Bosea sp. 685: one gene and its partners. The protein of the gene in region 1 binds, or shares a complex with, the protein of each later gene. Links are inferred from orthologs where the notes say so. Each region holds a gene or a part of one and is shown in the gene's direction. Other genes may lie near its edges. The genes, in order: secY, secA and secG.

What was found.
Region 2: the proteins of secY (region 1) and secA are in contact, whole or in part, in a crystal structure (PDB 3DIN), measured with the Thermotoga maritima proteins. The link is inferred for Bosea sp. 685 from one-to-one orthologs. Residues at the interface, in WP_004081795.1 of Thermotoga maritima: Glu108, Gly109, Glu110, Glu111, Ala236, Glu237, Arg238, Arg239, Ile240, Thr241, Ile242, Gln243, Tyr244, Ala245, Arg246, Arg247, Val248, Thr249, Gly250, Arg251, Arg252, Val253, Tyr254, Gly256, Ala257, Ser258, Thr259, Tyr260, Leu261, Pro262; in WP_004082002.1 of Thermotoga maritima: Glu261, Ala262, Arg263, Lys300, Ala301, Arg302, Thr303, Ile304, Ile305, Leu323, Tyr324, Asp325, Pro326, Val329, Ser330, Tyr333, Ile336, Lys340, Phe345, Val349, Glu363, Phe364, Tyr374, Ser375, Gly376, Gly377, Glu393, Ile395, Thr482, Ser483.
Region 3: secY (region 1) and secG share a complex: the UniProt entries of both Escherichia coli proteins name them as parts of the sec protein translocase complex. The link is inferred for Bosea sp. 685 from one-to-one orthologs.

What each region holds. Positions count from the first base shown.
Region 1 is NZ_CP134779.1:2,063,285-2,067,611, forward strand. What follows is about bases 711-3,655. They hold secY (preprotein translocase subunit SecY), read left to right. Parts: upstream 711-1,486; coding sequence 1,487-2,824; downstream 2,825-3,655. Other genes in these bases: rpmD (50S ribosomal protein L30), read left to right, coding at 711-881; rplO (50S ribosomal protein L15), read left to right, coding at 895-1,392; RMR04_RS11170 (adenylate kinase), read left to right, coding at 2,824-3,402. Also shown: rpsE (30S ribosomal protein S5), read left to right, coding at 116-676; more of rpmD, read left to right, coding at 687-710; rpsK (30S ribosomal protein S11), read left to right, coding at 4,132-4,327. UniProt on the Escherichia coli protein: The central subunit of the protein translocation channel SecYEG. Consists of two halves formed by TMs 1-5 and 6-10.
Region 2 is NZ_CP134779.1:373,932-380,889, forward strand. Bases 556-3,885 are described here. They hold secA (preprotein translocase subunit SecA), read left to right. Parts: upstream 556-907; coding sequence 908-3,685; downstream 3,686-3,885. Also shown: RMR04_RS02880 (peptidylprolyl isomerase), read right to left, coding at 1-531; RMR04_RS02890 (hypothetical protein), read right to left, coding at 3,969-4,241; RMR04_RS02895 (SPFH domain-containing protein), read left to right, coding at 4,390-5,367; RMR04_RS02900 (NfeD family protein), read left to right, coding at 5,376-5,825; serA (phosphoglycerate dehydrogenase), read left to right, coding at 5,924-6,958. UniProt on the Escherichia coli protein: Required for protein export, interacts with the SecYEG preprotein conducting channel.
Region 3 is NZ_CP134779.1:2,631,732-2,641,754, forward strand. Bases 4,054-6,931 are described here. They hold secG (preprotein translocase subunit SecG), read left to right. Parts: upstream 4,054-5,232; coding sequence 5,233-5,631; downstream 5,632-6,931. Other genes in these bases: RMR04_RS13910 (SurA N-terminal domain-containing protein), read right to left, coding at 4,054-4,127; tpiA (triose-phosphate isomerase), read left to right, coding at 4,326-5,087; RMR04_RS13925 (CTP synthase), read left to right, coding at 5,912-6,931. In the rest of the region: RMR04_RS13900 (anthranilate synthase component II), read right to left, coding at 1-588; trpE (anthranilate synthase component I), read right to left, coding at 688-2,211; more of RMR04_RS13910, read right to left, coding at 2,214-4,053; more of RMR04_RS13925, read left to right, coding at 6,932-7,540; RMR04_RS13930 (DUF350 domain-containing protein), read left to right, coding at 7,742-8,143; RMR04_RS13935 (DUF1190 domain-containing protein), read left to right, coding at 8,156-8,770; RMR04_RS13940 (glutathionylspermidine synthase family protein), read left to right, coding at 8,772-9,941; RMR04_RS13945 (VOC family protein), read left to right, coding at 10,021-10,023. UniProt on the Escherichia coli protein: Subunit of the protein translocation channel SecYEG. Overexpression of some hybrid proteins has been thought to jam the protein secretion apparatus resulting in cell death; while this may be true it also results in FtsH-mediated degradation of SecY.

The sequences.
Region 1 (4,327 bases):
CTGTCGAGATGTGGAATCCACTCTCGCAGGGCACGCTTCAACGTCGTTCCATCCGGAACGCTCGAGCGAGCGGCGAACGCCTTGGAGCGTCGTCCGCGCAAGTAAGAGGACTGAAATGGCGAGAGAACCTCGTGACCGCGATCGCGAAGAGCGCGATTCGGAATTCGTGGACAAGCTGGTCCACATCAACCGCGTCGCCAAGGTGGTGAAGGGTGGGCGTCGCTTCGGCTTCGCCGCGCTCGTCGTCGTCGGCGACCAGAAGGGCCGCGTCGGCTTCGGCCATGGCAAGGCCCGCGAAGTGCCGGAAGCGATCCGCAAGGCGACTGAAGCCGCCAAGCGTGGTCTCGTCCGCATTCCGCTGCGCGAAGGCCGCACGCTCCATCACGATGTCCAGGGCCGTCACGGCGCCGGCAAGGTCGTGCTGCGCGCTGCCCCGGCCGGTACCGGCATCATCGCCGGCGGTCCGATGCGCGCCGTCTTCGAGGCGGTCGGCATGCAGGACGTGGTGTCGAAGTCACTCGGCTCCTCGAACCCCTACAACCTCGTCCGCGCGACTTTCGACGCGCTGAAGAACGAGGACAGCCCGCGCGGCGTCGCCGCGCGTCGGTCCCTGAAGGTTTCGGCCCTGCAGACGCGTCGTCGCGATGCTGGCACCGATGCCGCGGCCGAAGTCTGAGGGTGGGATCATGGCAAAAGCTGAAACCACCGTCGTCGTCGAGCAGATCGGTAGCCCGATCCGCCGCGAGGCTTCGCAGCGCCAGACCCTGATCGGTCTCGGCCTGAACAAGATCCGCCGGCGCTCGACCCTGGTCGACACGCCCTCCGTGCGTGGCATGATCGACAAGGTCAGGCACCTCGTCCGCGTCATTGACGCGAAGTGAGGGGAATCGTTCGATGAAACTCACAGACATTCGTGACAACGATGGCGCGCACAAGTCGCGCATCCGTGTCGGCCGCGGTATCGGCTCCGGCAAGGGCAAGACCGGCGGGCGCGGCGTCAAGGGCCAGAAGGCTCGTTCCGGCGTGGCGGTCAAGGGCTTTGAAGGCGGCCAGATGCCGCTCTATCGCCGCCTGCCCAAGCGTGGCTTCCACAACCTGTTCTCCAAGGATCTGAACGAGGTCAATCTCGGCCGGATCCAGCAGGCGGTCGAAGCCGGCAAGCTCGACGCCAAGGGCGCGGTCACGATCGAGGCGCTCGTCGCCGCCGGCGTGATCACCCGTCAGGCGACCGACGGCGTCAAGATCCTGGGCGTCGGCGAACTCAAGGCGAAGCTCGCCTTCGAGGTGGCCGGTGCGTCGAAGTCGGCGGTTGCCGCTATCGAGAAGGCCGGCGGTTCGGTGAAGATCCTGGCGCCTGCGAAGATCCTGGCGCCTGCCGCTTCACAGGCGTGAGCCAAGCTCTTACATGAGCGTTTGCGAACGGCGGCCGGGCCCGAAGCCCAGGCCGCCGTTTGACTGTTTATGATACCATCCAAGGACCGGACGCATGGCATCGGCGGCTGAACAGCTTGCTTCAAACCTGAATTTCGGCGCGTTCGCCAAGGCGGATGAGCTGAAGAAACGCATCTGGTTCACGCTCGGCGCGCTGATCATCTACCGGCTCGGCACCTATATCCCGCTGCCCGGCATGAATCCCGACGCCGTCTCGGACCTGTTCAAGCAGTCGCAGTCCGGCGTGCTTGGCCTGTTCAACATGTTTTCCGGCGGCGCGGTCGGCCGGCTTGCGATCTTCGCGCTTGCGATCATGCCGTACATCTCGGCCTCGATCATCGTGCAGCTGCTCTCCAGCGTGATCCCGACCTTCGAGGCGCTGAAGAAGGAAGGCGAGCAGGGCCGCAAGGTCCTGAACCAGTACACCCGCTACCTGACGCTGGTTCTCGCGGTCTTCCAGGCTTATGGCATCGGCGTCGGCCTGCAGGGCTCGGGCAATCTCGTGCTGGAGCCGGGCCCGTTCTTCCTGCTCTCGACCACGATCACGCTGGTCGGCGGCACGATGTTCCTGCTCTGGCTCGGCGAGCAGATCACCAGCCGCGGCATCGGCAACGGCACCTCGATGATCATCTTCTCGGGCATCATCGCCGAATTCCCGTCGCAGCTCGCCCAGACCCTCGAACTCGGCCGTCAGGGCGCGATCTCGACCGGCCTACTGCTGTTGATCCTGGTGATGGCGATCTGCGTCATCGCCTTCTGCGTCTTCATGGAGCGCGCCCAGCGCCGGCTCCTGATCAACTATCCCAAGCGCCAGGTCGGCAACCGCATGTATGAGGGCCAGACCTCGTTCCTGCCGCTGAAGCTCAACACGGCCGGCGTGATTCCGCCGATCTTCGCCTCCTCGCTGCTGCTGCTGCCGACCACGATCGCGAGCTTCTCGCAGGCTTCGGGCGGCACGGGCTTTCTGTCGGTGATCGCGACCTATCTGGCCCATGGCCGGCCGCTGTTCATGTTCCTCTATGCGGCGCTGATCATCTTCTTCTGCTTCTTCTACACCGCGATCGTGTTCAATCCGGTGGAGACAGCCGACAATCTCAAGAAGCATGGCGGCTTCATGCCCGGCATCCGCCCGGGCGAGCGCACCGCCGAGCATATCGACCGCGTGCTGACTCGCATCACGGTGCTCGGAGCCGGCTATTTGACTATCGTCTGCCTTATCCCCGAGATCATGATCACCTATGCCCAGATACCGATCATTCTCCTGGGCGGCACGTCGCTGCTGATCGTGGTGACGACGACGATGGATACCGTGGCGCAGGTTCACGGACATTTGCTGGCCCATCAGTATGAAGGGCTGGTCAAGAAGGCCAAGCTGCGAGGGGCGAAGCGCTGATGCGATTGATTTTCTTGGGGCCGCCGGGGGCGGGTAAGGGCACTCAAGCGGCGCGTATCGTCGAAGCGCACGGCATTCCTCAGCTTTCCACGGGCGACATGCTGCGTGCGGCGGTCACTGCGGGCACGCCGATCGGCATCAAGGCGAAGTCGGTGATGGATTCCGGCGCGCTGGTTTCGGACGATATCGTCATCGGCATCGTCGCCGAGCGAATCGAGCATGCGGATGCCAAGAAGGGATTCATCCTCGATGGCTTCCCGCGCACCCTGGCGCAGGCCGAGGCGCTCGACGCGATGCTGGCGTCCAAAGGGCTCAAGCTCGACAAGGTGCTGGAGCTCAAGGTCGACCAGACCAAGCTCGTCGACCGCATCGTCAAGCGCGCCGAGGAGGCGAGGGCGGCCGGGCAGCCGGTGCGCAAGGACGACGATCCGGAGGTCTTCAAGACCAGGCTCGAGGCCTATAATCGCGATACCGCGGTGGTTGCGCCCTATTACGCCAAGCGCGGGCAACTGACCGATATCGACGGCATGCAACCGATCGACGCCGTGACAGCGGCGATCGAGAAGGCGTTGGCCTGATACCGATTTTTGCTTTGGCACGATTCTTGGTCGCGGCGGGTTGACTCGTTGCGCCCAAGCGACTAACGACCCCACTTCCGGTTTCATGCAGCGATGCCGACACCTTCGCAAGAGGGGACGGCGTCGCGTTTATGCATGTGACCGTTTCAACGCCTCGCAGAGGCCGGCCTCCACCGGCGCGGGGTTATTTTTCACCGCCGGCGCGCCATCGGGCGTCTCGGCCGACATGGAGAAGAGACCATGGCTCGTATCGCGGGCGTTAACATTCCTACTGGCAAGCGCGTCGTCATCGGCTTGCAGTACATCCACGGCATCGGCGCCCAGAAGGCCAAGGAGATCTGCTCCAAGGTCGGCATCGCCGACGAGCGCCGGGTCAACCAGCTGACCGATGCCGAAGTCCTGCAGATCCGCGAGACGATCGACCGCGACTACCTCGTCGAGGGCGATCTGCGCCGTGAAGTCTCGATGAACATCAAGCGCCTGATGGATCTCGGCTGCTATCGCGGCCTGCGCCATCGCCGCTCGTTGCCGGTTCGCGGCCAGCGCCACACACCAACGCCCGTACCCGCAAGGGCAAGGCGAAGCCGATCGCCGGCAAGAAGAAGTGATTTCGGGGCAGTAGGCTTTGGGCAGTAGGCAGTCGTGATCGATTGCCGACTGCCGATTGCCTACTGCCTTTCTACTCCCCAGCGCCTGGCATGACGGGCGCGCTCGAAGGATGAAAGACCTATGGCCAAGGAAGCCCAACGCGTTCGTCGCCGCGAACGTAAGAACATCGTCTCCGGCGTCGCCCATGTGAACGCCTCGTTCAACAACACCATGATCACCATCACCGACGCGCAGGGCAACACGATCTCGTGGTCGTCCGCCGGCACGATGGGCTTCAAGGGCTCGCGCAAGTCGACCCCCTATGCCGCCCAGGTTG
Region 2 (6,958 bases), 1.7 Mb from region 1 along the record:
GCCGGAGCCGGGATCCTTGGAGAGCTCGGCTGCGACCTTGGCGAAATCCTCGCCCTTCTTGACGCGCTCTGCGGCCGTCTTGGCCTGGGCCTCGTCCTCGACCAGGATATGGCGCGCGTGGATCTCCTCCTCGGGCGGCAGCGCCTTGACGGTGTCGTCGAACAGCTTCTTGGCGGCCTCCGGGGTTGCGGCCTTCTTGGCCTCGCGCTGGAGATATTCGTCGAGCAGCACCTTGTCGCGGTTATAGGCGAGGCGGGCGGCGAAATCGGGGCCTTCGGCGACCTTGGCGTCGGTGGCGGCCTTGGCGCCGAGCTTGAGGTCGACGAGATAATTCACCACCTCGTCGCGCTTGCGCTCCTCAGGAACCTGCGCGAGCCGCTCGCCGAGATCTTCCGTCGCCAGCGCGACGTCGCGTTCGGTGATGGCGATGCCGTTGACCTTGGCCACGATCTTATCGGCTTGAGCCAGCGCGGCAGGCGTCGCGGCGAGCACGAAACCGAGAGACATCATGGCGAGACGTGACAGCGTCATCGGGTCAAACCTTCAGCAAGCAGCAAAAACCGGTCATTTGCGCTGCACTGCCAGTTGAACGCGGCAAAGGCAAGGCAGCTGCGCGGTTTAAAGCCTCCATGGCGCGATGCTTTGCCGGCCTTTGCGCGGCTTGCGCTGTTCGATAGCGCGGCTCCCTTGGAACTACGCGACAAAAACCCCACATCGGTTGCGAATTCCGCCGCCGGCCAAGGCTCGTGCTTGCTGCAAACAAGGCTCGCACTTGGTGCAAAGCGGTGCTGGACCCCGCCCCCGCACGCGTCTAAACACGCGGTCGAATTGAGAATTATCGGGCTTTCGCCCGCGCGCGGGTCACCGCGGACGCAAGGCGAAAGCTGCACTATCGAAAGGCCCAACAATGCTTGGCGCGCTCGCAAAGAAACTCTTCGGCTCGTCGAATGATCGGCGGGTCAAGGGCTATGGCCCTCGTGTCGCGGCGATCAATGCGCTCGAAAACGAGATCGCCGCGCTCAGCGACGAGGCCCTGCAGGCGCGCACCGCCGAGTTCCGCCAGCAGCTCGCCGATGGTGCAAAGCTCGACGATCTCTTGGTGCCGGCCTTCGCCACGGTGCGCGAGGCGGCCAAGCGCGTGCTCGGCCAGCGGCCCTATGACGTCCAGCTCATCGGCGGCATGGTGCTGCATGAGGGTGCCATCGCCGAGATGAAGACCGGTGAAGGCAAGACGCTGGTCGCGACCCTGCCGACCTATCTCAACGCGCTCGAAGGCAAGGGCGTGCATGTCGTCACGGTCAATGACTACCTCGCTCGCCGCGACGCGGAATGGATGGCCAAGCTCTACAACTTCCTCGGCCTTTCCGTCGGCATCATCGTCCACGGCATCGACGATGAAGAGCGCCAGCGCGCCTATGCCAGCGACATCACCTACGGCACCAACAACGAATTCGGCTTCGACTATCTGCGCGACAACATGAAATACGAGGTCGCGCAGATGTCCCAGCGCGGCCACCATTTCGCGATCGTCGACGAGGTCGACTCGATCCTGGTCGACGAGGCGCGCACGCCGCTGATCATTTCGGGCCCGCTCGACGACAAGTCCGATCTCTATGTCGCGATCGACAAGATCCTGCCGGGCCTGGTGGCCGGGGATTTCGAGGTCGACGAGAAGCAGCGCGCGGTCTCGCTGACGGAAGCCGGCAACGAGCATATTGAGGAACTGCTGCGCGAGGCCGACCTGCTGAAGGAGGGCGATCTCTACGACGCCCAGAACGTCACTCTGGTCCACCACGTCAACCAGGGCCTGCGGGCGCATTCGCTGTTCCAGCGCGACAAGGACTACATCGTCCGCAATGACGAGGTCGTCATCATCGACGAGTTCACCGGCCGCATGATGCCGGGCCGGCGCTATTCGGAAGGCCTGCACCAGGCGCTCGAAGCCAAGGAGCACGTCACCGTCCAGCCCGAGAACGCGACGCTGGCCTCGATCACCTTCCAGAATTATTTCCGGCTCTATTCCAAGCTCGCCGGCATGACCGGCACGGCCTCGACCGAGGCCGACGAATTCTTCGAGATCTACAAGCTCGAAGTGGTCGAGATTCCAACCAATGTCCCGGTCGCCCGCAAGGACGAGGATGACGAGGTCTACCGCACCTTCGAGGAGAAGGTCCGCGGCGTCATCCGCGAGATCAAGGCGGCGCAGGAGAGCGGCCAGCCCATGCTGGTCGGCACGACTTCGATCGAGCGCTCGGAACTCGTTGCCGAGATGCTGGCGAAGGAAGGCTTCAAGCAGATCGATTTCAGCGACCCCAGCGGGCTGGAGCCGATCTACGCCGCCGCCCGCGCCGGCAAGCCCTCGAACGCCTTTGCCGTGCTGAACGCCCGCTTCCACGAGCTGGAGGCCTATATCGTGGCGCAGGCCGGCGTGCCCGGCGCCATCACCATCGCCACCAACATGGCCGGCCGCGGCACCGATATCCAGCTCGGCGGCAATGCCGAGATGCGCATCAACCATGATCTCGCCGGCATGGCGGAGGGGCCGGAGCGGGAGGCCGAGGCGAACCGCATCCGCGCCGAGGTGATCGACTTCAAGCAGCGCGTGATCAAGGCGGGCGGGCTCTACATCGTCGGCACCGAGCGCCATGAGAGCCGCCGCATCGACAACCAGCTGCGTGGCCGCGCCGGCCGCCAGGGCGATCCGGGCCGGTCAAAATTCTTCCTGTCGCTGCAGGACGACCTGATGCGCATCTTCGGCTCCGACCGGATGGACGGCATGCTGCAGAAGCTCGGCCTCAAGGAGGACGAGGCGATCGTCCATCCCTGGATCAACAAGGCGGTCGAGAAGGCGCAGGGCAAGGTCGAGGCGCGCAACTTCGACGTCCGCAAGAACATCCTGAAATACGATGACGTCATGAACTCCCAGCGCAAGGTCGTGTTCGAGCAGCGCCGCGACTTCATGCGCCAGCCGACGGTGCGCGAAACCATCGACGACATGCGCCAGGGCGTCGCCGAGGATCTCGTCAGCCGTCATATCCCCGAGGAGGCCTATCCCGAGCAGTGGGACACCGCCGCGCTCAAGGAAGGCGTGATGCAGTTCCTCAATCTCGATCTGCCGATCGAGGATTGGGCAAAGGAAGAGGGCATCGCCGACACCGAATTGCGCGAGCGCATCCGCAAGATCGCCGACGAGGATTACGCGGCCCGTATCGAGCGCAACACCGAAGAGGTGATGACCTATGTCGAGAAGCAGGTGCTGCTGCAGACGCTCGACCATCTCTGGCGCGAGCACCTCGTCACGCTCGACCATCTCCGCCAGGTCATCGGCTGGCGCGGCTATGCCCAGCGCGATCCGCTGAACGAGTACAAGCAGGAGGCCTTCGAGCTGTACGACTCGCTGACCGACCGCCTGCGCGAACAGGTCACCGGCAATCTGATGCGCATCGAGGTGCGTTTCGACGCGCCGGAAGAGCCGGGCAGCTTGCCGCCGCAGGATGAAGCCGGTTCCGGCTTCGGTGGCGATTACGGCAGCACGGGCCTGCAATACGCCGCAACCGACGCCGACACGGCCGTGCTCGACCGCAACCCGACCGACCCGGCGAGCTGGGGCAAGGTCGGCCGCAACGAGGCCTGCCCCTGCGGCTCCGGCAAGAAGTACAAGCACTGCCACGGCCAGTTCGTGTGAGGCGGTAAAGGCGCTGGAACTCCTTCTGCCCTCGCGGGAGAAGGTGGCTCGGCGCAGCCGAGACGGATGAGGGGGCGCTGTGAGCCCACCATCTGGCCTGAAAGCGACGCCAACCGGACGGGGCACGGCGCCCCCTCATCCGGCGCTGCGCGCCACCTTCTCCCGCATCAAAGTCGGCTGTTGCCGACTTTGACACTTTGTTGCCCATCTCGGGCACGCCCGAGATGGGTGGGAGAAGGGAAGAAGGCGTCGCGTCATTCTCGGCCTTCGGAAACGCCAGCGGTCATTTCCGCTTCTCCTCGCAGATGTTCATCCTATGAGGATCGCCGGAGAGCTGGCATCTGAAGCCGCATTCGTAATCGCCGCCCCGGCTGGTCTGAAGCAGCTTCATCCGCTCGATCGCGGCGTCGCGGCAGTAGCTGAATGTCTTGAAGCGCGCCGTCACGTCGAATTTGGCGCGGTTGGTCTGATCGGGATAGACGATCGCGGCCCATTCGCCGGGGCTGTCGTCGCAGCCAGCCAGCAAGAGCAAAACCAGGAACAGGGAACGTCTCATTTCGGTTCCTCCGGTTTCGGCCAAAAATAGCACGCTCCGGGTTGGCTGATCAGCCTCTAGCGTAGGCGCCCTTGCATCAACCCGTCGCAATCGTCAGGTTGTTGGCCGCGACGCGAAATGCGCGCACTGCCTAGGGAGGGCTGACGGGATGGTGTTCAACGGTTTCGACATCGTCGTCGTGGTACTGGTGGCGCTCGTCATCCTGACGATCGCGCTCGGCGTGCGCACTGTTCCGCAGGGCTATAATTACACGATCGAGCGTTTTGGCCGCTATTCGCGCACGCTCGGTGCGGGGCTCGGGCTGATCGTGCCTTATTTCGACCGGGTCGGGCATAAGGTGAATGTCATGGAGCAGGTGCTCGACATTCCCTCGCAGGAGGCGATCACCAAGGACAATGCCGGCGTGCGCATCGACGCTGCCGCCTTCTACCAGGTGCTCGACGCCGCCAAGGCCAGTTACGAGGTCTCCTCGCTCGGCCAGGCGCTGATGATCCTGACCATGACCAATATCCGCACCGTGGTCGGCTCGATGGACCTCGACCAGCTGCTCTCGCATCGCGACGAGATCAATGAGCGCTTGCTGCGCGTCATGGACGCCGCGGCCTCGCCCTGGGGCGTCAAGGTCACGCGCATCGAGATCCGCGACATCCTGCCGCCGGCCGACATCGCCGGCGCGATGAACCGGCAGATGAAGGCGGAGCGCGAGAAGCGCGCCGCCGTGCTCGAGGCGGAAGGGCTGAGGCAGTCCGAGATCCTCAAGGCCGAGGGCCAGAAGCAGTCGCAGATCCTCGCCGCCGAGGGCCGCAAGGAAGCAGCCTTCCGCGACGCCGAGGCGCGCGAGCGTTCGGCGCAGGCCGAGGCGGCGGCGACCGCGATGATTTCGGAAGCGATCAGCAAGGGCGATATCCAGGCGGCGAACTTCCTCATCGCCGAGCGCTATACCGATGCGCTGAAGGCGATCGCCTCCTCGCATAACAGCAAGGTGGTGATCGTGCCGATCGAGGCGGCCGCGCTCGCAGGCACGGTCGGTGGCATCGCGCAGCTGACCCGCGCGGTCTTCGGCGAGGAGGCGGTCGCGACGCGCCGCGTCGGCTCGGTTCCGCCGTCCGGCCGCACGAGCGGGTGAGGCCGGCCATGCTGCTGGACTGGTTTTCCTCCCTTGGCGGCTGGAGTTGGGTCGTAATCGGCCTCGTGCTGATCGGCGGCGAATTGCTGGCGCCCGGCGTGTTCCTGATCTGGCTCGGCCTCGCCGCGCTGCTGACGGGTGTCGTCGTCGGGCTTTTGGGCATCGGTTGGCAGAGTGCGGCGCTGGTTTTCGCTGTGCTCTGCGTCGTCAGCGTGCTCACCGGGCGGCGCCTGACGCTGCGCAAGGACGAGGAGCCCGATGCCGCGACAGGCCTCAACGATCGCGGCCGCCAGCTCATCGGCAAGGTTTTCCGATTGGAGGCGACGATGACCGGCGGCGAGGGCCGCATCCGCGTCGGCGATTCGTCCTGGCGCGTCACCGGCCCGGAATTGCTGGCGGGCAGCGAAATCAAGGTGGTGCGGGTCGAGGGCGCGACGCTCATTGTCGAGAAGGCCTGAGGCCGCGACGGTTTCGCGCGCCCGGCAGGCAAAGAATCGGGTTGTCCGGCGCGCTGGCGGGTCTATAGCGAACGCTCCGTCGCCAGCCCGATCGTTCCATGACACTCCGCACCGAACGCCTGTCCCTCTCCAAGGACCGCATCAAGGTCCTGCTTCTGGAGGGCATCAATGATTCCGCCGCCGATCTGATGGTCCAGGCCGGCTATACCAATATGGTCCGCCTGCCCAAGGCGCTCGACCATGACGCGCTGCTCAAGGCCGTCGAGGGCGTGCATGTGCTCGGCATCCGCTCGCGCACGCAGCTCACGGAGCCGGTCTTCGCCCAGGCGAGCCGGCTCTTCGCGGTCGGCTGCTTTTCCGTCGGCACCAATCAGGTCGATCTGCAGGCGGCGCGCGGGCGCGGCGTGCCGGTCTTCAACGCGCCCTTCTCGAACACCCGCAGCGTCGCCGAACTGACGATCGGCGAGATCGTCATGCTGCTGCGCAAGATCACCGACCGTTCGGTCTCGGCCCATACGGGCGGCTGGGACAAATCCGCGAACGGCTCCTTCGAGGTGCGCGGCAAGGTTCTGGGCATCGTCGGCTACGGCAATATCGGCAGCCAGCTCTCGACGCTCGCCGAGGCGATGGGCATGCGGGTGATCTATTACGATCAGACCGACCGCTTGCGCCACGGCAACACCGAGCCGGTCGACAGCCTGGCCGAACTGCTCGGTAACTCCGACATCGTCTCGCTGCATGTTCCGGAGACGCCGGCGACCCATGGCATGATCGGGGCCGAGCAGATCGCGCAGATGCGGCCGGGCAGCTACCTCATCAACAATTCGCGCGGCACGGTGGTCGATCTCGAGGCGCTGGCGGTGGCCTTGCGCGAGGGGCGGCTTGCGGGCGCGGCCGTCGACGTCTTCCCGGTCGAGCCCGCCTCCAATGCCGAGCGCTTCGTCTCGCCACTGCAGGGCCTGGCCAATGTCATCCTCACCCCGCATGTCGGCGGCTCGACCGAGGAGGCACAGGAGCGCATCGGGGCTGAAGTGGCGCGCAAGCTCGTCGATTATTCCGATATCGGCTCGACCGTCGGCGCGGTGAATTTCCCGCAGGTTCAGCTCACGCCGCGTCCCGCGGGCACGCGCTTC
Region 3 (10,023 bases), 570 kb from region 1 along the record:
GTGCTGCTGCGACCATCGCTCGGAAATTTCGAGGAAATTGCGCAGGATCGTCGCGCCATGCTCGGAGGCGATGCTCTCAGGGTGGAACTGCACGCCCTGCACCGGAAATTCGCGATGCGACAGCGCCATGATCAATCCGTCATCGCTTTCCGCCTCGATATCGAGTGATGCAGGGCAGGTTTGACGGGAGACGACGAGCGAATGGTAGCGCGTCGCCTGGATCGGCCCGTTGATGCCACGGAACATGCCGCGCGATTGATGCCGGATCGCCGAGATCTTGCCGTGCATCGGCAGGGGGGCTCGCACGACATCGCCGCCGAAGACCTGGCCGATCGCCTGCAAGCCCAGGCAGACTCCGAAGATCGGCTTGATTCCGGCGCCCTCGCGCACGAGGTCGAGGCAGATGCCGGCCTCGTTGGGCGTGCAGGGGCCGGGCGACAGCACGATCGCGTCGTGATCGTCGGACAACGCCTCGGCGACCGTGACCGCATCGTTGCGGCGCACCACGACGTCAGCCCCCAGCCCACCGATCAGGTGGACGAGGTTCCAAGTGAAGCTGTCGTAGTTGTCGATCAGCAGGATGCGCATGGTTTCGAGCCGTGTTTTCGGGCGAAGGTCATGCACGGTCTAGGGCAGGGCGGTCAAGCGCATCGGTCATGGGCGCAGGCCGCGAGCCCCATATCGGTCCTATTGCCCGCGCCCGACCCGCGAGGCGAAGCGGATCGCCTCTTCCGCTGCCTTGAACAGGGCTTTCGCCTTGTTCACGCATTCGGCCTGCTCGGATGCCGGGTTGGAATCGTAGACGATGCCGGCGCCGGCCTGGACATGCATGCGCTCGTCCTTGACCACCGCCGTGCGCAGCACGATGCAGGTGTCCATCTCGCCATTGGCGCCGAAATAGCCGATGCAGCCGCCATAGGCGCCGCGCGCATCGCGCTCCAATTCGTCGATGATCTCCATCGCCCGGACCTTCGGCGCGCCCGAGACCGTGCCGGCGGGAAAGCCGGCGGACAGAGCGGCCAGCGCGTCATGCTGCGGGTCGATCGTACCCTCGACATTCGAGACGATGTGCATGACCTGGCTATAGCGCTCGATGAAGAAGGAATCGGTCACCTTCACCGAGCCGATCCGCGCGACCCGGCCGACATCGTTGCGGCCGAGATCGAGCAGCATCAGATGCTCGGCACGTTCCTTCGGATCGGCCAGCAATTCCTCGGCGAGTGCGTCGTCCTCAGCCACCGTCGCGCCGCGACGCCGCGTACCGGCGATCGGCCGGATGGTGACGGTATCGTCGCGCAGGCGGACCAGGATTTCGGGGCTGGAGCAGACGATCTGAAACTCGGCGAAGTCGAGATAGCACAGGAACGGCGCCGGATTGACCCGCCTTAGTGCCCGGTAGAGCGCGAACGGAGGCAGTTGGAAGGGCGCCTCGAAGCGCTGCGACAGCACGACCTGGAAGATGTCACCGGCGCGGATATAGTCCTGCGCGGTGGCGACCATGGCGTGGAAATCCGCCTCGCTGGTGTTCGAGACGATCGCCGGCTCCGGCAAATTGGCGATGTCGATGGCGGCATCGGCTGGCAACGGCCCTTCGAGCGCCATCACCACGGCCTCCAGCCGCTCCTGCGCCTGCTCATAGGCCACGCGGGCCGCGATACCGGGCTGAGCCCGTACCGGGGTCACGACGTGGATCTCGTCGCGCACCGAATCGAACACGACCATTAGCGTCGGGCGGAGCAGGATGGCGTCGGGAACGCCGGTGCCGGTCTCCTTGGCCTCAGGCAGGCGCTCCATCAGGCGCACCATGTCGTAACCGAGATAGCCGAACACGCCGGCGGCCATGGGCGGCAGTTTCTCGCCTTCCGCCCCTTCGCTGTCGGGGATCGCGCTCTCCTCCAGCAATGAGCGCAGGCTCTCGAAAGCCGGGCGCGGATCGGTGAGGAAGCTGTCGCCGAGCGCCGGCCGGCACAAAGCGGCCTCGCCGTGATGGCAGCGCCAGATCAGGTCCGGTTCGAGCCCGATCATCGAGTAGCGCCCGCGCACGGCTCCGCCTTCGACCGATTCGAGCAGGAAGGCCGGGCCCGTCGTCGCGTGCCGCAGCTTCAGGAAGGCGGCGACCGGCGTCTCGCAATCGCCGACCAGTACCTGTCTCAGCAATTGCGCCGTGCCGGCCTCGTAGCTTTGCGCAAAGCGTTCGAAAGGGGCTTGCATGGTCAATTCTGCGCGCCGCCGGTGGCATTGCGGAATGCGGCCTCGTTGACGCTGACGCCGAGCTCGGACTGCCGCTTGCCGACATATTGCGACAGGATGTCCTCGCTGATGCTCGAAGCGAGCAGGCGGGCGAAATTCTCCGCCTCCTGCGTCGTGCGGGCATAGGGCTGCACGGTCGCGCTATCGACCTTGAACAGCACGCGCGCGCCATCGGCAAGCGCCGCCGCACCGCTCTTGCCGACCGCGGTGCCGAAGATCAGGCTGACCACATTGGCCGGCAATTCGGGGCGTTGCTCTTGCCGGCCGAGATCGGCGGCCTTCTCGATCGTGAGCCCGGCGGTCGAAGCGGCCGCGTCGAAAGCCTCGCCCTTGTCGAGCTGTGCGACGAGTTCGCGCGTCTTGGTCGAGAGCTTGCTCGCAAGCTCGTCGGCGCGCCATTGCGCCTCGACCTGCGTCTTGACCTCGTCGAAGCCCTGCGCGCGGCCGGGATCGATCTTGGTCAGATCGAACCAGACATAGCCCGCATCGCGCGGCAACCGGATCGCCTCATTGTCGACGCCGATATCCGAGCGGAAGATCGCCTGCACGGTCGCGTCGCCTCCAGGCACGGCCGTCTCGGTCGTGCCATCGGGCTTGCGCAAGCTCGCATCGACGGGGCCGAGCGTGCGCAAGGGCAGTTTCAATTCGCTCGCGATCTCGGCCAGCGGCTTGGCGGCAGCGCGCTGATCCTCGATCTTGTCGTGCAAGTCGGTGATCAGGCTCGCGGCGCGACTGGTCGCGATCTCGCTGCGCAGCTCGGCCGCGACCTCCTCATAGGGACGCACGCGCTCAGGCGTGATCGCGGTCACGCGCAGCAGGACAGGGCCGAAGCCGCTCGTCACCGGAGCGCTGACCGCACCTTGCGCCAGCGCGAAGGCAGCGTCGCGTACGGCTGGATCGAAGACCTGGCTCTTGGTGAAGGTGCCGAGCGAGAGATCCTTCTCGGCGATGTTGCGCTGGGTCGCCACGGCCTCATAGGTCTCGCCACCCTCGATGCGGGCCTTGGCGGCCTGCGCCTCTTCCGGCGTCGGGAAGGCAATCTGCTGGATCGCGCGTGTCTCGGGCGAGCTGAAGCGCTGACCCTTGATCTGCTCGTAGCGCGCCTTGACGTCGCCCTCGCTGACCGAGGCCGGATCGGCAACCGTCTCGGCCGAGATCGAAAGCATGCTGGCGGTGCGGTATTCGGGCGCGCGGAAAGCGGCCTTGCGCTCGTCGAAGAAGGTCTTGAGCTGTGCCTCGGTGGGTGCGGCGATCTCACCTGCAGCGCTCACCGGCACGCGGGCGAAGGTGACGCTGCGCTTCTCGTTGCGCAGGCGGTGGCCGATCTCCTGCAGGGCCACGGGCGCGGCGACGGAGCCCACGACCATCTCGGCGAGCTGCTGGCGCAGGATCGTGGCGCGCTGCTCGCGGACATAGACCTGCTCGGTATAGCCGTTATTGCGCAGCAATTCGTTGAAGCGCGCCGGCGAGAAAGCGCCCGATGCGTCACGGAAGCTCGGATCGTCAAAGATCAGGTTGCGAATCGTCTCGTCGGATACGGCGAGCCGCATGCCCTGCGCCGTCTGGTCGAGCACCGCTTCCGTCACCAGCCGCGACAGCACCTGCCGGTCGAGTCCGATCGCGCGCGCCATATCGGGCGTGATCTGGCGGCGCTGCTGGCGGGTCAGCGTCTGGATCTCGTTCTGATAGGCCGTGCGCATCTGTTCGAGGCCGATCTCGACCTTGCCGACGCGAGCGACTTCATTGCGGCCATAGCCGCGGAAGATGTCGCCGATGCCCCAGATCGCAAAGGACAGGATCAGGAAGCCGAACGTTATGCTGATGATGAGCTTCCCGAGGAAACTCTGACCCGCCTTGCGGATGCCCTGCATCATCATTGAATTTAAGTCTTTCCTGTCCGGATGCGGCGCAAGCGGGCGCGCCGCCGGTTTTTGTCGGTGCCGCTTATAGGAACCGCTTGCGCAACTCGCAATCATTCCTGAGTCGATCGGCCGTTCCTGAGTCAGTCGACTCGGCGGTGTTGCCGGGCGATTGCGGCAGGGTTACAGCCGGCGCAGCATATTGGGAGGCGAGACGTGACACGCAACATCAGGCCGCTGGTGGCTGGCAATTGGAAGATGAACGGGCTGAAGGCCGATCTCGCCATCGCGGTCGAGGTCGCCAAGGGCTATGACGCCGCGCTGAAGGCGGCCGTCGATCTTGCGATCTGCCCGCCTGCGACCCTGCTCTATACCACGACTGCCTCATTGATCGGATCGCGCATCGCAACCGGCGGGCAGGATTGCAGCTCCAATGCCGGCGGCGCCTTCACCGGCGAGGTTTCGGCTGCGATGCTCGCCGATTCCGGCGCGAGCTTTGCCATTGTCGGCCATTCCGAGCGGCGCACGCTCCATGGCGAGACCAACGCCATCGTCAAGGCGAAGGCGCAAGCCGCGCGGGACGCCCTGCTGGTGCCGATCATCTGCGTCGGAGAGACCAAGGATGAGCGCGAGGCCGGCAAGGCGCTGGCGATCGTCAAGAAGCAGCTGCGCGGCTCGGTCCCGGAGGATTCGACGGCGGCTACTCTCGTCATCGCCTATGAGCCGGTCTGGGCGATCGGCACGGGCCTGACCCCGACGGCTGCCGACGTCGCTGAAATGCATCAGGCGATCCGCACGGAGCTCGGCCGGCTTCTCGGCAAGGGGGCAGCTGCCGGCGTTCGCCTGCTTTACGGCGGCTCGGTGAAGCCCTCGAACGCGGCGGAATTGATGAATGTCGCCCATGTCGATGGCGCGCTGGTCGGTGGCGCGAGCCTCAAGGCCGAAGACTTCCTGGCGATCGCGCGGGCCTGCTCCTGAGGCCGGGTGTCGCCAAGCGTGATTTGCCGGGTGGTGCGCTTCGTAGACGCGTGCTATGTGCGCCGCGACCTCTACAAGCCCGATACGGGCAGACGGGGCGGGGCGCTCTTGCGGCGGCCCGCTCCATACCCATTTTCGTGAGACCATGCAGAACGTTCTCATCGTCATCCATTTGATCATCGTGGTCGCACTCGTCGGCGTCGTCCTCCTGCAGCGCTCCGAAGGCGGCGGGCTAGGCATGGGCTCCGGCGGCGGCGGTGCCGGCGGCTTCATGACCGGCCGCGGCCAGGCCAACGCGCTGACCCGCGCTACCGCTATTCTGGCCGGCGCCTTCTTCCTGACCTCGATCGTGCTCGCGGTGATCGCGAATCGCAGCCGCGTGCAGCGTTCCATCATCGATGGCGCGCCCACGACGAGCGCGCCCGTCAACCCGGCCGGCCCGAGCGCCCCCAATGCCGGCGGCGTGCTCGACCAACTGCGGCAACTGCAAGGGCCGAGCGGCGGCTCGCAGCCGCCGACGCCTCCCGCGGCGCCGCAGCAATGACGACAGGGCAGGGGCCGGGAAACCGGCCCTTCTCTTTTGACAGGAAGTCGCCGGGAAACCGGCCCTTCTCTTTTGATGGGAAGTCGCCGGGAAACCGGCCACTCCCAACGAGCCTGATCCGGCTGCGCTGCTATAGTGGCCCTGATGGATCAGTCCCTATGGACAAAGGCAGCCTGGAGGGTCGCAGGACTCGTCAGGCTGTGGACAAGCGTGTGAAGCACAACGACCCTGCGCGGGCCCGCTTCGCGAATCGAAACCTTGGCGTTAAAGGTGACCTCCCATGACGCGGTATGTTTTCATCACCGGCGGCGTGGTGTCCTCGCTTGGCAAAGGCCTGGCGTCGGCGGCTCTCGCAGCTCTCCTTCAAGCGCGCGGCCACACGGTCCGCCTGCGCAAGCTCGATCCCTACCTCAATGTCGATCCGGGCACGATGAGCCCGTATCAGCATGGCGAGGTCTTCGTCACCGATGACGGGGCCGAGACGGATCTCGATCTCGGCCATTACGAGCGCTTCACCGGCCGGCCCTGCAATCGGGGTGACAACATCACCACCGGTCGCATCTACATGGACATCCTGACCAAGGAGCGCCGTGGCGATTATCTCGGCGCGACCATCCAGGTCGTTCCGCACGTCACCAATGCGATCAAGGAATTCATCCTCACCGGCAATGAGGGCTATGATTTCGTCCTGATGGAAGTCGGCGGCACGGTCGGCGACATCGAGAGCCTGCCCTTCCTGGAAGCGATCCGCCAGACCAGCCAGCAATTGCCGCGCGGCCAGTGCATCTTCATCCATCTGACGCTGCTGCCCTATATTCCAACCGCGGGCGAGCTGAAGACCAAGCCGACCCAGCATTCTGTCGCCGAATTGCGCTCGATCGGCATCCAGCCCGACATCCTGCTATGCCGCACCGACCGCGAGATTCCGCGTGAGGAGCGCCGCAAGCTCGCTCTGTTCTGCAATGTCCGCGAGACCGCCGTGATCGAGGCGAGGGACGTCGCTTCGATCTACGACGTGCCGTTGTCCTACCATGCGGAGGGGCTCGACAACGAGGTTCTGGCCGCCTTCGGCATGGATGCCAGCGTCGAACCCGACATCTCGAACTGGCAGCGTATCTCCGAGCGGGTGAAGAACCCCGAGGGCGAGGTCACCATCGCCATCGTCGGCAAATATACCGGCATGAAGGACGCCTATAAGTCCCTCATCGAGGCGCTGATGCATGGTGGCATCGCCAACCGGGTGAAGGTCAATCTCGACTGGATCGAATCGGAGGTCTTCGAGAAGGAAGATCCGACCCCATTCCTCGAACATGTCCACGGCATCCTTGTGCCCGGCGGCTTCGGCCATCGCGGTGCGGAGGGCAAGATCAAGGCTGCGACCTTCGCGAGGCAGCGCAAGGTGCCGTATTTCGGCATCTGCTTCGGCATGCAGATGGCCGTCATCGAAGCGGCCCGCTCGCTCGCCCATATCGAGAAGGCGAATTCCAGCGAGTTCGGACCGACGGAGGAGCCCGTCGTGGGCCTGATGACGGAATGGATGCGCGGCAATGAGCTCGAGCAGCGCGCGGCGGACGGCAATCTCGGCGGCACCATGCGGCTCGGCGCCTATGCCTCGATCCTCGATCCCGACACCAAGATCGCCAAGATCTATGGCGGGACCGAGATTTCCGAGCGTCATCGCCATCGCTACGAGGTCAATATGAGCTATCGCGAGCGGCTCGAGGCGCAAGGGCTGAAGTTCAGCGGCGTCTCGCCCGATGGGCTCCTGCCGGAAACGGTCGAATATCCCGACCATCCCTGGTTCATCGGCGTGCAGTATCACCCCGAACTGAAGTCGCGGCCCTTCGAGCCGCACCCGCTCTTCGCAAGCTTCGTCGAGGCCGCCGTGGTGCAAAGCCGCCTGGTCTGAGCCGGCGGCGACGCCTTAGAGCAGGACGCGAAAAAGTGGGCACCGGTTTTTCGCATCCTGCTCTCACTTTTTGATGAGAGACGGATTCAGATTTCAGACGGGATCACGAAGTGACCCCGTCTGAAATCATCCGGCTCTGGCGTCGCCGCGCAACTCACGTATAGTCACGGGACAGCTTATGGCGGCCCGGGGGCGAGCGGCATGGCGATCTCGATGGCGGGGCTCCCCGCCTTTCTGCTCTATTTCGCGCTTGGTTCCGCATTGATCGCGAGCTTTGCCGCGATCTATTTGCGGATCACGGCCCATGACGAGATCGCGCTGATTCGCGCCGGAAATCTTTCGGCCGCGGTCGCGCTGGGCGGCAATCTGACGGGGTTTGCGATTCCGCTGGAAAAGGCGATCGCGCAGGCGAGCAGCATCGCCGACTGCGTGCTCTGGGCCATTGCCGCGATGCTGATCCAGTTTGCGGTCTATGGGCTCACCCGCCTCATCATTCCCGAGCTTTCGCACAAGATCGAGGAGGATCGTCTCCCCTCGGCGGCGATGCTGGCCGTCATCGCCGTGATTTCCGGCACGCTGGCGGCCGCCAGCATGACCGTCTGAGAGGGCGGCGCGGTGAAACGCTCGACCCAGATCGGACTGGCGGCGGCGGGCGTGGTGCTGGTCGCGACCGTCTGGTCGTTCTCGGGCGACGACGATGACGACAGCCTCGTCTACAACACCCTGGCTGAATGCCGCGCGGGCGGGCAATTGAGCGCGAGCCAATGCGAGCAGCGCTTCAACGAGGCCTCCGTCAATCATTTGCGCGACGCCAGGAAATTCAGCAACACCAGCGCCTGCGAGACTGAATATGGCGTCGGCTCCTGCCAGAGCGCGAGCTGGAACGGGGCGCAGGTCGTCGTTCCAGCGCTTGCCGGGATCATGCTGGCGCGCAGCCTGGCCCAGGGCGGTGGCGCGGCGCAGCCCCTGCTACCGCCGACGCGCGACGCCTGCCCGCCGGGCTCCCAGGCACAGGAATGCCAGCAGGCGCGCGGCTATGGGAACAGCTCTAACAGTAGCGGCAGAAGTTATTACGGCGGCAGCTCATCACGCGCCTATTCAACGAGTTCAGGACAAGCACTCGTTGCGCGAAGCGGCGGCTCCAGCAGCGGCGTCAGCACGACCAGCGTCGCTTCGCGCGGCGGCTTTGGCTCGACCTCGCATTCCTTCAGCTCCTCCTCCTCCTCCTGAGATGCGTCGCGTCGTCCTCGAAGCGCGCGCGGATTGGCAGACCCAGGTCGAGCGCCTCGGCTTTGCCTTCCACACCATCGACGGCGCGACCTATTGGGATGAACGCGCGGCCTATGCCTTCACGCTGGAAGAGATCGAGCGCGATATCGAGGCGCCGACCGAGGCGATCGAGCAGCTCTGCTTCGCCTTCATCGAGAAGGCGATCGGCGATGACGCGGTCCTGACCCGGCTCGCCATTCCCGAAGCGCAATGGGCCTTCATCCGCGAGAGCTGGCAGAACGGCGAGCGCAATCTCTATGGCCGGCTCGACCTGGCCTATGACGGGCGAGGGCCGGCCAAGCTGCTCGAATACAATGCCGACACGCCGACCGCCCTGTTCGAATCGAGTGTCGTGCAATGGGATTGGCTCGAACAGGCGATGGCGAATGGCAGGCTGCCCGCCGGCTGCGACCAGTTCAATTCATTGCATGAGCGATTGATCGCCGCCTTTGCCGGGCTGCGTGCACCGTCACCCTATCGCTTGCATCTCGCTTGCGTGCAGGAGAGCGTCGAAGACAAGGGCACGGTCGATTACCTGCTCGATTGCGCCAAGCAGGCCGGGCTCGACGCCCGGTTCAGCTTCATCGAAGAGATCGGCCTGCTTACCGACGGCCGTTTCTGCGACGGTTCGAATGTGCCGATCGAGACCTTGTTCAAGCTCTACCCCTGGGAATGGCTCTTCCGCGAACGCTATGCCAGCGCGCTCGCTGGCTCGCGCTGCCAGTTCATCGAGCCGCCCTGGAAGGCGCTGCTCTCGAACAAGGGTTTGCTCGCTTGCCTCTGGGAGATGGAACCCGGCCATCCCAACCTGCTACCGGCCTTCTTCGAGGGCGATCCTCGCTGCGAAAGCCTGTCGCCGCGCCGGGTTCGCAAGCCGCTCTATTCGCGCGAGGGCGCCAATATCACCTTGCTGGAACGCGGCAAGGTGCTGGACAGCGATGACGGTCCCTATGGCGCCGAGGGCTTCATCCTGCAGGACGCCGCGACCAATTTGTTCCAGTCCGATGGAAACTACGCGGTGATCGGCTCCTGGCTCGTCGCCTCGCAGGCCTGCGGCCTCTGCATCCGCGAGGATGTAACGCCGATCACCAAGAACACCTCGCGCTTCCTGCCGCACTATATCGAGCCATAGCTGCATCGCGCCATGACCTGCGCCCGATGACCTGCTAGACAAGGGGCTGTCCGAGCCTCCTGCCTTGCGAGACATCGTCATG